2 regions of the Yersinia enterocolitica subsp. enterocolitica genome follow, and region 1 is predicted to be linked to the other one. Evidence: predicted binding sites of a transcription regulator. Region 1 holds the regulator's gene; the other holds the start of a gene.

Region 1 (7,968 bases):
AGCGATCGACCACTAAGGCTTGCCAGCTCACCGCAGCGGAACAGACCCCCACCGCCTGAATAAAGCGCAAAACCAATAACTGCGCCGCAGTTTCAACCCATAAAATCCCCAGGCAGCCGATAGCAAATAACCCTAACCCTGCTAACAGCACCGGTTTGCGGCCTATTTTGTCCGAAACGGGTCCCCAGATAAGTTGGGCGATCGCGAAACCCGCGAGAAAGATACTAAGGCTGGCGCTGATGGAGCCGGCGGAGGTTTGGAGTTCTTGTTGCATGGCACCAAAGGCGGGCAAATACATGTCAGTGGCCAGATACCCCAACATGCTCAAACCGGCCAGGTAGAACATGAAGCTCGATGTTGTTTTCATTGTTGTTTCTCATTATATCCTTCGTCCTTGAAACCGCAGGGGTGTTAGCTGCTCTTACTTACCCGCATCACTTATTGATATAAGCTCATCGGGATGTGTTCGTTTGCTGCCTGCCTGTGGTTCCAATGACTTTGGCTAAATTATAGTTTTTGCAGGTAAAACTTTTGTTATCGAAAATTAATTGCGGGGGCATTCTAACGACGCGATATTCTGTTGTGAAACGGTAATATTTGCGCCATGCTATCAAAAAAATTGATGTCAAAAATTCCGTTTAAAGGAAGCGCAAAACCATGTGGTCAGAATACTCATTAGATGTGGTGGATGCTGTTGCGCGCACCGGGAGTTTCAGCGCTGCTGCGCAAGAATTGCACCGCGTACCGTCTGCGATAAGTTATACCGTGCGTCAATTGGAGGAGTGGTTGGCTGTGCCGCTATTTGCGCGCCGCCATCGGGATGTAGAATTGACCGAAGCAGGCAAAGTTTTTATTAAAGAATCGCGTGATGTTATCAAAAAAATGAATGACACACGTCGTCAATGTCAACAAGTGGCGAATGGCTGGCGCGGGCAATTAAATATCGTGGTCGATAAAATTGTCAAACCTCAGCGAAGCCGCCGTTTAGTGCTGGATTTTTATCGCCATTTTCCCGATATCGAATTGCGGGTGCGTTATGAAGTCTTTAACGGCGTTTGGGATGCGCTGGCGGATGGGCAAGCGGATATGGCCATTGGTGCGACGCGTGCCATCCCGGTTGGCGGGCGGTTCGTCTTCCGTGACATGGGTTTTCTGACCTGGCATTGCGTAGTAAGTATCAATCACCCTTTAGCGCAGCTAACCGGGCCACTTAACGACGATCAGTTGCGGCCTTATCCCTCCCTCTGTTTAGAGGATACTGCGCGAAATTTGCCGAAACGAGATACCTGGACGTTGGATAACCAACAGCGATTAGTGGCACCGGATTGGGCGACGGGCATAGACTGTCTGTGTGAGGGGTTATGTATTGGCATGGTGCCCGCTCATATGGTATCGCCCCTGATTGCACAAGGGAAACTGGCAGCCTTAACACTCGCTGACCCCTTACCTGCTAGCCCGTGTTGCTTGACGTGGGAGCAGAATAACCATTCCCCGGCCTTAGCCTGGATGTTGGAATATTTGGGTGACAGTGTCACGTTAAATGATGAGTGGCTAAGAGATGCTAATGGCACGGATAATGAGCTTCGGCAGAATTAGCCGCCGGTAACAGGGCGCTACCGGCAGACTAAATGTTTAGCGATGATAACTGTGCTTAGCGACGATAATCGCGGAATGGGCCATCAGCAACAGAACGACGTTCGACTAGTTTTGGATGTACTTCAATGGTTTGAGGGTCTTCGCGTTTGCTGACAATTCTGTCGAGCAACATAGCAAAAGCCGTTTCACCCAATCGCTCTTTCGGCTGATGAATGGTGGTCAACGCCGGCGAGAAATAGCGCGCATTACGCACATTGTCATACCCGATCACCGAAATATCTTGTGGTACACGCAAACCTAATTCATCTGCGGCGCATATCGCGCCCATTGCCATAATATCGCCACCACAGAATACAGCAGTCGGACGATGCTTTTGTGTCAGAATTTGATGCATGGCTTTATAGCCGGATTCTGGCTCAAAATCACCTTGAACCACCCATTCTTCTCGCAGGGTGATGTTGGCCTCCTCTAATGCTTTTAGGAAGCCCTGATGGCGACCGCCACCGGTATTACGCGATAGCTGGCCGGGGATAGCCCCGATATCGCGGTGACCACGCTCAATAAGATAACGGCCAGCTAAATAACCGCCTTCGAATGCATTATCAATAATCGAATCGGTAAAATCGCCACGGGCGGTTCCCCAATCCATCACTACCATTGGAATATTGCGATAATCCTCTAACATTCCCAGTAGCTGTTCCGGATATTCAGAACACATCACCAATAAGCCATCAACACGCTTTTGTGCCAGCATCGCCAAATAGGCTTTTTGCTTGTCCAGATTATTATGAGAGTTACATAAAATCAGAGTGTAGCCTTTGCTATAACAGCTATTTTCAACCGCTTCGATCACTTCAGCAAAATAGGGGGCTTCGCTGGATGTCGCCAACAAGCCAATTGATTTAGTGTGATTAACTTTCAAACTGCGCGCCACAGCACTCGGTGAATAATGCAGTTCTTTAATGGCTGCCCACACAGCGGCCTTGGTGTTTTCGGCGACGAAACGAGTTTTGTTGATAACGTGCGAAACGGTGGTAGTAGACACACCCGCGTGTTTGGCCACATCTTTAATCGTTGCCATAAAAAGAATGACTCCTAAGCTCACCTGTTACAGCAGGTAAGTATTATGTTAATCGTTTGCCTGCATGACTCGAACACCGCTCAGACAGAAACAAGATAGTAGGCTGGAGAGCTAAGTCAGATGGTCGTCTGAGAGTATTTATTAGACGTTATTAGTCGGCATACAGTTATGAACTGCGAATTTTGGCTGATCTGGAGGAAAAGTGGAAGAGGTAATCAATGTTATAAAGTGCGTAATGGGCACAAGATTTTTTTTCTTAACTGTGGGAAAATAATTTAACGCACTAACTATGTGCCTTTACCCTACTAAAATAAACCGGCTGAGGAGTTCTTATGGATACCAATCTGAAAATGTCGCTGATTACGACTGTTGGTGCACTGGCGATGATTATTGCCTTTAGCTTCGTGGCGGTCATGAATTAATTAAGCCGCGTGCCGGTGTGAAGTGATAAGTAGGGCGGTTAACCCGCCCTTAATTATTTCTGTTGGTAATATGATTACCCGGCGTCTTTTGCTTCTTGTCTTATCAGGCTAAGTTTTTCTCAACGAAAGACCAATTCACCAGCGCCCAGAAATTCTCCAGATATTTTGGTCGCGCATTACGATAATCAATATAGTAAGCGTGCTCCCATACATCCACAGTTAACAATGGCTTATCAGCGGTCGTCAGCGGTGTCGCCGCATTTGATGTGCTGACAATAGCTAACGTGCCATCCGTTTTTTTGACCAGCCAGGTCCAGCCCGCGCCAAAGTTTTTTACCGCCGCATCAGTAAATTGCGCTTTAAATTCAGCAAAAGATCCAAAGGATTGATTAATGGCATCGGCGACTTTTCCTGTCGGCTCGCCGCCGCCATTAGGTGATAAACAGTGCCAGTAAAAGGTGTGGTTCCAAACTTGAGCTGCATTGTTAAAAATACCGCCACTGGAGGTTTTGACAATCTCCTCCAAGGATTTACCTGCAAACTCAGTATCCTTGATCAGGTTATTGAGGTTTACCACATAGGTGTTGTGGTGCTTGCCGTAATGGTATTCCAGCGTTTCAGCAGAAATGTGCGGTTCCAGTGCATTTTGTGCATAAGGTAATGCCGGTAATTCAAAAGACATAGCTCTCTCCTTTCGGGGTTGCTCAGGGTGTTTGCTCCTCAAATCCGAACGTTAGCTCACTAAGATGTGGTGAGGAGCGGTTAAAATCGTAATTGTTGTATTTTTATTGTGGGCATTAATTTTAACAACTTTTAACAGGAATGACAGGCATAACCATATTATTTGATGGGATATTGGCTGGTTGAAGTTTGACAGGTATGTTTGACAGGTATACAAGCACCCGATAGGGCTACCGGGTGCGGTGCTTGGTTTAGCGGATAGTTTTCGGTGTCACAACACGACGAGCGCCGACATAATGATCTTGCCAGTAGTCGTTGTCTAGCATGCTGATACGAATTTCTTCACCGGTGCGTGGTGACTGAATAAATTTGCCGTTGCCTAAATAAACGCCGACATGATCAGCAACACCGCGATTAGCAATATTGAAGAACACTAAATCACCACTTTCTAATTCAGCGCGTTTAACCGGTGCTGCATCGCGCAAATGATACATTTCATTAGCAGTACGTGGCATTTTTATTCTGATGACATCTTTATAGGCGTAGTAAATAAGCCCGCTGCAATCAAAACCGGTATTAGGGGAGGTGCCACCCCAGCGATAAGGTTTCCCTACTTGCTTCATCAGTTTGCTCATTGCGGTCTGTTTAGCATGCTGATAGCGCTTTTTATGCGCAGGGCTGAGTTTTATTTTACTATTTGCTACTAATTCGGTCGCGGCTTTACCTTGGGTTTTATTGCGATGGCGACCGTAAGCCACTTTTTCGGTTTTTTTAACTGCCGCTTTTTTATTGCTAGCAGTTTTAATATTCGTTTTTTTGCTACTAGTGACTTTTGGGCTGGTAGGTTTGCTGACTTCCTGTGCCTTTTTCTTAATGGTTTTGCTGGCGGTAGCTGCCGTTTTCTTTTTATCGTTGTTGGTCGCTATTTTATTTGTCACATTTTTACTATTGGTTTTGTTGTTATCAATTTTGGCTTTTTTAGTATTTTTATCAGCTTTACGCTTTTTACGGTCATCAGGACTGGCCTGACTGACTTGGCCTTTTTTTTGCTCAGCCGAGACGTGAGCCTGCGGCGACGCATGTGCGAGGTTTAGAAATAGCTGGGTAAACAGCAGCACAAACAGCGTAAGTATTAAACGCATAATAACGCTACCAACCTTGGCCCTGAAATGAAGATGAAGAGTCACAGTATTGCCGAAACTCCGGATATAAAAAAGCGGAGAGCTACAGGATTTTAGTCGATATTGTGAGAAAACGTTAATGGCGTCGCAATTGTCGTTTTTTCACACGGCTAATGAACTTAAATCAACCATACGTCAACGAGTTAGTCGACCCGAATTTCTGGTATCCCTCAGTGAAGATAATAATGAAGAGAAGGGATCAAAAATGTTATTCTAAATGCACATATTTGTAGCTGATAATATAATCCACAACTAACCGAGTAAAACCCCTGCAAAAGATGGCGTTTTATTCCAGTGGTGACAGTCGCTACAATAGGCTGGACGCAATAATAAAATAGCCCTAATGGATAGGTTCTAAGTATTGTAGCCACTAAATGGCTTGAGGAAGCAAGAAATGACGACGATTGATAAAATTCAGCGCCAGATAGCAGAAAACCCCATCCTGCTTTACATGAAGGGCTCACCAAAACTGCCAAACTGCGGTTTCTCTGCTCAGGCTGTACAGGCGCTATCTGCTTGTGGCGAACGCTTTGCTTACGTTGATATTTTGCAGAATCCAGATATCCGTGCTGAGCTGCCAAAATACGCTAACTGGCCAACTTTCCCACAACTGTGGGTTGACGGCGAATTGGTGGGCGGTTGCGACATCCTGATGGAAATGTATCAGCGTGGTGAACTGCAACAACTGTTGAAAGAGACGGCAGATAAATACCGTACTGAAGAAGAAAAACCTGCAGCAGAGTAATGAGCTGCCAGCTTAGGTAATAAATAAAAAGGCAGCTACTTAAGCTGCCTGAGGTTATTGACAAAGTGCCCGCAGCGGTGAAAACAGGTAGATCATAAAGACGCCGTAAAATCGTCCCTGATGGCTCGAGCCGCGCCGTCCGTGGCGCGGACGCTTTACTCTTCTACCTGTCCTCACCTTGCAAGATCGAGTCGTTGGGGTTTGTCAGCAGTCTGAGGTGGCTCGCAGGCCACCTTTTTTAATAGTGAATTTGCAATTATTGACTTGAGTTAGGTTACTCAGATTCACCCGCCGGTACCGGCCAGCCACCCAATTTCTTCCAACGATTGACCAACTCACAGAATAATTTCGCCGTTTGCATTGTATCGTACAAAGCAGAGTGAGCCTGGCTGCTATCAAACGGAATACCTGCCGTCAGGCAAGCTTTTGCCAATACGGTTTGCCCCAGAACCAGCCCACTAAGTGCTGCGGTGTCGAAAGTGGCAAATGGGTGGAACGGGTTACGCTTCAAGCTGGCGCGTTCAGCCGCGGCCATCACAAAGCTGTGATCAAAATGAGCATTATGCGCGACGATAATGGCGCGGTTACAGCCTTGTTCTTTCAACCCTTTGCGCACAGCTTTGAAAATAGCATGTAACGCATCATGTTCACTCACTGCACCACGTAATGGATTGGTGGGGTCTATTCCATTAAATGCCAGCGCTTCGGGTTCCAGATTGGCACCTTCGAACGGATCTACATGAAAATGTAGCGTTTCATCAGGCAGCAGCCAACCGTCCTTGTTCATTTGCAAAGTGACGGCAGCAATCTCTAATAATGCGTCAGTTTGAGCATTAAAACCGGCGGTTTCTACATCAATTACTACGGGATAATACCCACGAAAACGGCCACTCAGGGCGTTAAGGTCACTTTTATCTGCCATCAGTTTCTTATCTTCATCGAATTCAGCACGCATTATGTCAAATTTTGGCGTGGGATGCAGGGGGATATCGCGATGAGAAAAAAGGCACCTTGCAGGTGCCTTCTTGCTAATCAGTTTCCGAGGCCGTGTCCGGCACTTTTATTCTCGATTAGCTCTATTTTGTAACCGTCTGGATCTTCGACAAAAGCAATAACCGTGTTACCGCCCTTGACCGGGCCTGCTTCACGGGTCACTTTGCCACCAGCATTGCGAATTTGGTCGCAGGTGGCGGCAACATCATCCACCCCCAAAGCCAAATGACCGAATGCCGTTCCCATCTCGTAACTGTCTACGCCCCAGTTATAGGTCAACTCGATCACTGAGCCTTCGCTCTCATCGCTGTAGCCGACGAATGCCAGTGAGTATTTATATTCGGTATTTTCACTGGTACGCAGCAAACGCATCCCTAATACCTTGGTGTAGAAATCGATGGAACGTTGCAGGTCACCGACGCGGATCATGGTATGGAGTAGGCGCATAATACCCTCTGTTGATATGTTGCCTGAATTGTGGGCAAGAGTGAATGAAACCAAGTTTAAGTATAGCCTTGGTAATTAAATCAGTTCAATGGGTTACAGAAAATGAATAGACTGCAAATGATAACGGCCAGGCATATTGCCTGACCGTGAGCAGAGAAATTGATTCACAACTAAGCAAGATTTACAGCTTTGGATAGTCGGTATAGCCCTTAGCGCCACCCCCGTAGAAGGTTTCACCGTCAGGCTCATTCAGTGGCGCATTTTGCTGCAAACGCTCAACCAGATCCGGGTTGGAAATATAGCTGCGGCCAAAGGCAACGGCATCAATAAATCCTTTCTCAATCAGGTTTTCGGCTTTTTCTGCGGTATAAGCACCTGCGCCGATAATCACCCCTTTGAAGCGGGCACGCACAGCATCGCGGAATGCATCCGAATAAGGTTTACCGCCAGCCCAGTCTGGCTCGGAAATGTGCAGATAAGCAATATGGCGTTTGTTTAATTCTTCAATCAGATACAGCGCCGCTTCTTCCTGATCTTCACCATTATCCAAACCATTGAATGGGCCTAAAGGTGAAATACGGATACCAATATGCTCAGCGCCCCATTCAGCCGCTGTGGCATCAACCACTTCTAAGGTCAGGCGAGTTCGGTTTTCAATGCTGCCACCGTATTGGTCAGTACGCTGGTTTGATGCCGGAGACATAAATTGATGTAATAAATAGCCGTGGGCCGCATGCAATTCAATATAATCAAACCCAGCCTCACGGGCATTGGCTGTTGCCTGGCGGAAATCATTAATGATGCCAGGGATCTCTTCTGTTT
Region 2 (7,733 bases), 390 kb from region 1:
ATAGGGGACGGACTCTTCTTGTGGCGGAATACGGGAAACCATTTCCTGATACAACGTCTCACGCAGCGGTTGCTGCGGCTTTAATACTGTCTCGGTGAACTCATTTTCAGCTTGCAAATAGTGCAGAACATCAGCGTCAGTGCGCTCATCATCACGCAGCCAATAATAATCATCTGTACGGATATCACCGTGCATCGTCATCGGATAAGGGCGTTTATCTGCCTTTGGAGGTGTGGTCATTAGTTGAAGTATCCATCTGTGTTCGTTACCGCGAGAGTGACACGATTACTTGGCGATGCCAAGCAGCGACATAGCCTTATTATTGAGTTGAGGAGAGCTCATTCAATGGTAAACAAAATGATAGACAGGTGCAGGATCTGTTATTACCAGCACCTGTTGGGCGTGATTATTAATTCCAGAGTCGCGGGGTCACGTTGGCAGGGTATAGGTGATAGTGCCTGCCTTGCAGTCGAGTACTACTTGGTAGGTTTTATCCCCTTTCTTGCCCCGAGCGGTCAGTGGAACCTGCCAAATGTCATCTTTGCCAGTAATGTCTACCGTGCTAATCCAAACCACCGGGCTATCAGTTCCTAACCCTTTTTTATCCGCTTCCCAGCGCGTTATTCGGTTTTGTAGGAAATCCCGCTTAACTTGCGTGGCAACTTGTGATGGTGTTAACCCGGTACAAGCAGGGACTTTTGCTACCCGCGGTTCCTGAGCCTGTACATGACTGATGACACCAAGCAATCCGCTGGCCACTATCAAGGCGAGTCCTGTCTTTCTCATCATTCCTCCAGATATTATTATTTCTATCCTATGGCCGGAGCAATAACTGAAAGGGGGGTTACCGAGTGAATAGCGCTACAGAATCAAAGCATTAACACTATTTAATTAACACCGAGTAAATTCAATCACGTAAAACTGCTCCAGCCCCGGATAGATATCCTTAATCACTTTTTTCAGTTCATCCAACGACATATTTTCTTGCTCCGCATGGCGTTCTGTCAGGGCATCCAAAGTGATTGGCGTGACAGACTTGACCAAAATGTTGCAGAAAAACACGCCGTCTTCATTACGGCACACGCGCAGGATCTCCCCTGGGCGAAAATCGGATTCACTGCTATCCCGGATGGTGATTGTTTTACGGGAAGCCAGAATATCCGCCTCAAACCGGCGAAAGAAGGTAATTTCACGATTCATTTTAGCTCCTTTTTCACTTTCTGCCGTAATCAGGCAGATTAAGCCGCTTGATTTTCATCAGATTTGGATTTTTTCTCTGGAGCGATTTTTTCTACTTTCGCTTTTGGTTGCCCATCAGCGGAGGCCGCAGGATAGGCACCACGCAGAATTTGCCCGAATGCGTCTTTGTTCTCTGCAAGGAAGAAACTCAAAGCCTCGCGTTGTTCTTCTTCCAGTGTTAAAGGTGACTGTGACAACCACTCAGACAAATTGTCAGCCAAATCCAACATTTTATCGTAGGCATCGGCTTCTTTTTTGGTTGTGAAAGTCATTTTTTCCTCACCCTGTCTTACCACGACGAATTTTATTTCAACGGCCATTGATACGCGTCCTCTTCACTTACAGATTACTGTACATAAACACAGTGCAATATGATTTATTGGAGCGATGCAACCACCATCGCTCCCCACTGTGATTATTTTAATAAACGAGCTTTACAGTTTTTACCTTTGATTTTGCCTTGCTGTAACTGCTGTAGCGCGCGTTTGGCACTGGCCTTGCGGATAGCAACATAAGCATGGACGGGGAACATATCGATTTTACCCACGTCCGCAGCGGTCAGACCGGCTTCACCGGTTAACGCACCCAAAATGTCGCCAGGGCGAATTTTAGCTTTACGGCCACCATCAATGCATAACGTGACCATTTCAGGTTCCAGCAGGGTGTTGGCACTGCGGCTCACCTGCTCGGCTGGTGTCCATTTCAATTTCATTTGCAGATAATCTTCAATGGCATGAGCACGAGTCATTTCTTGTGGCGTGCACAGACTCACGGCAAGGCCACTCATCCCTGCCCGACCAGTGCGGCCGATGCGGTGCACATGCACTTCCGGATCAAACGCCAGTTCGAAATTGACCACCAGTTCCAAGTCTTTGATATCCAGACCTCGAGCGGCAACGTCCGTTGCAACCAGTACCCGACAACTGCGATTGGCAAAACGCACCAACACCTGGTCACGGTCACGTTGTTCTAAGTCGCCGTGTAATGCCAACACACTGATGCCACGGGACTCCAGGGCTTCGTAGACGCTCTGGCAATCTTTTTTGGTATTACAAAACACCACGCAAGAGGCGGGCTGGTAGTGACTAAGTACCGAGATCAACAATGGCAAACGTTTTTCACGAGTAGTTTCGAAAAACACCTGCTCGATAGCCGGCGCTTCATCGCCATCATCAACTTCAACATTCACCGGTTGGCGCTGAACCCGCGCACTGATTTGTTCAATACCGGCTGGGTAAGTGGCAGAAAATAGCAACGTCTGGCGTTGTGGCGGGGTATAGGCAATCACATCATCAATGGCATCGGTAAAACCCATATCCAACATGCGATCGGCTTCGTCCAGCACCAGAATTTTGAGGTCATCCAGTACCAGCGTTTTCTTGCGCAAATGCTCCTGAATACGCCCCGGCGTGCCGACGACGATATGCGGGGCATGCACCAGAGAATCCAACTGATGGCCCATCGGCTGGCCGCCACACAGGGTTAGGATTTTAATGTTCTGTGTAAAGCGTGCTAATCGGCGCAACTCTTTGCTGACCTGATCAGCTAATTCGCGGGTTGGACACAGCACCAAGGCCTGAGTCACAAACTCACCTACGGCAATTTTGTCCAGCAAACCAATGCCGAATGCCGCAGTTTTACCGCTGCCGGTTTTAGCTTTTGCCCGCACATCCTGCCCATTGAGGATTGCCGGTAATGCTGCGGCCTGTACCGGTGTCATCTCGGTATAGCCAAGTTCATTAAGATTGGACAACTGCTCAGCAGGCAGTGTCAGAGAAGAAAAGGAAGTTGTGCTCACGGCAGTAACTCTTATAACTGGATGGAATGGCAGCGATGGCCTGAAGGCGAGCGCAAGATTTTGCCGCGATAATACCAGAGATAGGGCCATTGCCGGAACTATACTGCATCGATACCGGTAAAATGACGTAATTCTCTGCTTCACAGTCGACACGCAATCGTTTTCGTTGCCGTTTTACCCTATACTTGTGCCCGTAAAATTCACCTTGCATAAAATTACTGTGTAACTTTCCCACTGATGTAGGTACCTAACTATGCTGACTATTGGAACCGCTCTGCGTCCGAACGCCACCCGTGTCATGTTGCTTGGCTCCGGTGAGCTGGGCAAAGAAGTGGCTATTGAATGCCAGAGACTGGGGCTGGAAGTGATTGCGGTTGATCGCTATGCAGATGCGCCCGCGATGCATGTTGCCCATCGTAGCCATGTGATTAACATGCTGGATGGCGCTGCGCTCAAGCGGTTGGTCGCGCAGGAAAAACCGCACTATATCGTGCCGGAAATTGAAGCTATCGCCACCGATATGCTGGTTGAGTTAGAAAACATGGGCCAGAAAGTGGTGCCCTGTGCCGAAGCGACTCGCTTGACTATGAACCGTGAAGGGATTCGCCGGCTGGCCGCAGAAACACTGCAATTGCCGACCTCCAGCTACCGTTTTGCTGATACCGAGAGTGCATTTCGTCAGGCGGTCAGCGAGATTGGTTACCCGTGCATTGTCAAACCGGTAATGAGCTCTTCAGGTAAGGGTCAGAGTTTGATTCGCAGTGAACCGCAACTTCAGGCCGCATGGGATTACGCACAACAAGGTGGCCGTGCGGGCAGCGGTAAAGTGATTGTCGAAGGGTTAGTACATTTTGATTTTGAAATCACTTTGCTGACCATCAGTGCTGTTGATGGCATCCACTTCTGTGCCCCTATTGGTCACCGCCAGGAAGATGGCGACTACCGTGAATCCTGGCAGCCGCAGGCGATGAGTGATGTTGCAGTGGCTCGGGCAAAAGAGATTGCCTCACAGGTTGTCAAAGCGCTAGGTGGCTATGGGTTATTTGGCGTGGAATTGTTTGTCTGTGGGGATGAGGTTATTTTCAGCGAAGTTTCGCCGCGCCCACATGATACCGGCATGGTGACCTTGATTTCGCAAAATATGTCTGAGTTTGCCTTGCATGTGCGGGCATTTCTGGGCTTGCCTATCGGCACTATTCGTCAGTATGGCGCGGCTGCATCGGCAGTTATTTTGCCTGAATTGACCAGCCACAATATTGCTTATCATGGGTTAGAAACGGCATTGGTGGGTGATACCCAGATTCGTTTATTTGGTAAGCCTGATATTGCCGGTAAACGGCGGTTGGGAGTGGCGCTGGCGGTAGCGGATGACACGGATACGGCGATTGAGGTAGCAAAGCGTGCCGCGAGTGCGGTCGTCGTGACAGGCAAATAATCAGTTACATATGGATAACCCGAGGTTAATGACAAAGTGCCCGCAGCGGTGAAAACAGGTGGATCATAAAGACGCTGTATTTTCTTTGTTAAAACAAGCATCCCTGATGGCTCGACCCGCGCCATCCGTGGCGCGGACGCTTTACTCTTCTACCTGTCCTCACCTTGCAAGATCGAGTCGTTGGAGTTTGTCAGCAGTCTGAACCCGCCATTTTTTGGCGGGTTCAGACTGCTGGAACAGCTAAGCGCTAGAAGCTTACCCCTCGTACGGGTCTTCTATTTCGTCCGCATCCTGTTCATTATCGCGACGATAATCAGACTCATCATGTTCATCAAAGTCAGTATCTTCAAAGATAGCCATGGCTTGTGGATCATTCTGGTGCCGCTCACGGATTTCTGCGGCCACCAAGGCAATCGCCTCACCACTGCTCATCCCTTCCGACATGAATTGATGAATACGTTCGACAGCTTCTTGCTGTTCCTCATGAGAAAGTGAAGGCATACCCGCTAACATTGATTCATCTCCTACATATAATTGATTTAGTATACCTGTTTATTGCTGCCTGAGGTGAATTGAGTGCTGCCGACCAGCAGCCACAAACATAGGGTAATTTATGCTAATCTTCCCCACCGCGGATGGCGAAAATACCATTTTGCCCCCTAATATGGCTACCCGAAAGAAAAGAATAGTGACTCATGAGTGTGAAATCCCTGACCTTCAAAACCTTGCCTTATCAGCCTGATGCCCTGATTCAACAATTTGCCCCACTGGCTCATCAAGCCTGGGCCATGTTGTTACATTCCGGATTTGCTGAACATCCCCATAACCGCTTTGATATTCTGGTCGCCGATCCGCGAGTTACCCTCACCACGCGGGGCGAGCAAACAGAGATAATCAGTGCGCAAGGCCAGGAATTCTCCAGTGAAGACCCTTTTTCTTTATTACAGCAACAGTTGGACCAATTTCTCCGCCCGCTATCACCCCACCCTGACCTGCCGTTTTTAGGCGGAGCATTAGGGCTATTTGGCTATGATTTAGGGCGGCGTGTTGAGGTATTACCGGCACTGGCCGAGCAAGATATTACCTTGCCGGATATGGCTGTTGGCCTGTATGACTGGGCATTAATTGCCGATCATCATTTGCAAAAACTGACGTTGGTGTGTCACGGCGATGCAGAACAGCGCCTGCGTTGGTTACAGCAACAAAGATGTGCAGCTGCCACTCAGCCATTTAAATTAACCAGCCAGTGGCAGGCCAACCTGTCGCGAGAGCAATATGGCGAAAAATTCCGTCAAATTCAGGAATATCTGCACAGCGGCGACTGCTATCAAATTAATTTAACCCAGAGATTCAGCGCAGAATATCAAGGTGATGAATGGCAAGCTTTTCTGTCATTGAGCCGCAGTAATAGAGCGCCCTTTTCGGCTTTTATTCGTTTGCCACAAAACACCATTCTGAGTGTGTCACCAGAGCGCTTTTTATGGCTGGAAAATCACCGCATTCAAACTCGCCCTATCAAAGGCACCTTGCCGCGACTGGATGATCCTGAACAGGATAAGTTGCAAGCTGAACGGTTAGCCAACTCAGAGAAAGATCGCGCTGAAAACCTGATGATAGTTGATTTGCTACGCAATGATATTGGCCGGGTCGCGCAAGCGGGAACCGTGCGCGTGCCTGAATTGTTTGTCGTCGAGCCTTTCCCAGCGGTATATCACCTGGTTAGTACCATTACCGCGACGCTGCCCACCGAATCCCCACCAACCGCATTATTACGGGCCTGCTTCCCCGGCGGGTCGATAACCGGTGCGCCGAAGATTAGAGCCATGGAAATCATTGAGCAACTGGAACCCCAGCGCCGCAATGCCTATTGTGGCAGTATTGGCTATATTAGTTGCTGTGGCACAATGGACACCAACATCACCATCCGTACCCTGCTGACTGAGAACGGTAAGATATATTGCTCAGCTGGCGGTGGCATTGTGGCCGACAGCCAGGAACAGGCTGAATATCAGGAAACATTTGATAAAATTGCCCGAATACTGCCTTTACTGGAAGATGATGAATAAGTGAGCGATTCTGTGAGTGACCAATTTGTGAGTCAATCAGGGCAAACTTTGTCTGAATTTATCAGCCGATTCCAGCTACAACAGCCGCAACCTGGCAGTTTTTCTGCCAATAGCCACCATGCTGCGGTATTAATTCCTATTGTTTGTCGGCCTGAACCTACATTGCTGCTAACCCGGCGCTCAGACCATTTACGAAAACATGCCGGTCAGGTCGCTTTCCCCGGTGGCAAAGCTGATCCACAAGACAGCTCGCTGATTGAAACGGCTTTGCGGGAGGCCGAGGAAGAAGTGGCTATTCCGGCATCCGCCGTACATGTATTAGGGCAACTGGCCCCACTCGACAGCTCCAGTGGTTTTCAGGTCACCCCGATTGTCGGCCTGGTTCCTGACAATATTACCTTTCATGGTAATGAAGAAGAGGTCGCCGGGCTGTTTGAAATCCCGTTGTACGAAGCACTCAGACTGTCACGCTACTATTGGCTGGATATTCATCGTGGGGGAGTCAATCACCGGGTCTATCTCTCATGGTATGAAAGCCAGTTTATCTGGGGTTTGACGGCAGCCATCATTCGCCGTCTGGCGCAGCAGGTCAATATTTGACGCTAAAGGCACAGGGTAAACATGGGGAATGAGTGACCAGCTTCACAGCCTTAAGGCTAAAAAAGCTGAATTACAGCATAAAGCGATCTCTATCACCCCACTACATCGATTTTTACTCTACTTTCCCCGCACAAGCATTTTAAAAAAACTGTAAATTGCTCTGTCAGCGTTATGAAATACCTGTAAAATATCTTTCATCACTATAAACCACTAAAAATGTAAGGTTAAAACCCGATAGTGATAATCATAAATTGATAGCGATATGTCATTGTTGCGGTATCAAATTAATACCGCCAACACCAGTATGGCCCGAATTAACAGGCTCGGCGATAGCGATATTCAATACGAAGTAACCTGCGGCTATCCACAGAGTTCTTATACTTAATATAAATATTCTTTGCGCATTCATACGCACCAAGAATAACAAAAAGCTTTGTTAAGGAGTTTTAGCGTGATTAGTGTTTTTGATATGTTCAAGATTGGCATCGGCCCATCCAGTTCTCACACTGTTGGACCAATGAAAGCCGGCAAAGAGTTTGCTGATTTGCTGGTAACTCAAGGGTTAATGCCATCAGTCACGCGGGTAGCCGTGGAT

What was found. The regulator PurR, encoded in region 1, represses purine synthesis genes. The targets are predictions, from matches to a motif close to CANGCAAACGTTTGCNTG.
Positions count from the first base shown of each region.
Region 2: the regulator PurR is predicted to act here: its motif matches at 3,188-3,205, upstream of purT (formate-dependent phosphoribosylglycinamide formyltransferase).

Region 1 is NZ_LR590469.1:950,593-958,560, forward strand. It holds partial or broken gene punC (purine nucleoside transporter PunC) at 1-367, opposite strand, end outside; gene punR (DNA-binding transcriptional activator PunR) at 658-1,596, shown strand; gene purR (HTH-type transcriptional repressor PurR) at 1,652-2,677, opposite strand; gene cydH (cytochrome bd-I oxidase subunit CydH) at 3,010-3,099, shown strand; gene sodB (superoxide dismutase [Fe]) at 3,203-3,781, opposite strand; gene FGL26_RS04445 (C40 family peptidase) at 4,032-4,922, opposite strand; gene FGL26_RS04450 (Grx4 family monothiol glutaredoxin) at 5,356-5,706, shown strand; gene rnt (ribonuclease T) at 5,981-6,628, opposite strand; gene gloA (lactoylglutathione lyase) at 6,739-7,146, opposite strand; gene nemA (alkene reductase) at 7,328-7,968, opposite strand, start outside.
Region 2 is NZ_LR590469.1:1,344,440-1,352,172, forward strand. It holds gene FGL26_RS06440 (S9 family peptidase) at 1-240, opposite strand, end outside; gene yebF (protein YebF) at 430-786, opposite strand; gene yqfB (N(4)-acetylcytidine aminohydrolase) at 892-1,200, opposite strand; gene FGL26_RS06455 (YebG family protein) at 1,239-1,559, opposite strand; gene dbpA (ATP-dependent RNA helicase DbpA) at 1,655-3,037, opposite strand; gene purT (formate-dependent phosphoribosylglycinamide formyltransferase) at 3,291-4,472, shown strand; gene FGL26_RS06470 (YoaH family protein) at 4,728-4,985, opposite strand; gene pabB (aminodeoxychorismate synthase component 1) at 5,168-6,538, shown strand; gene FGL26_RS06480 (CoA pyrophosphatase) at 6,539-7,138, shown strand; gene FGL26_RS06485 (L-serine ammonia-lyase) at 7,590-7,733, shown strand, end outside.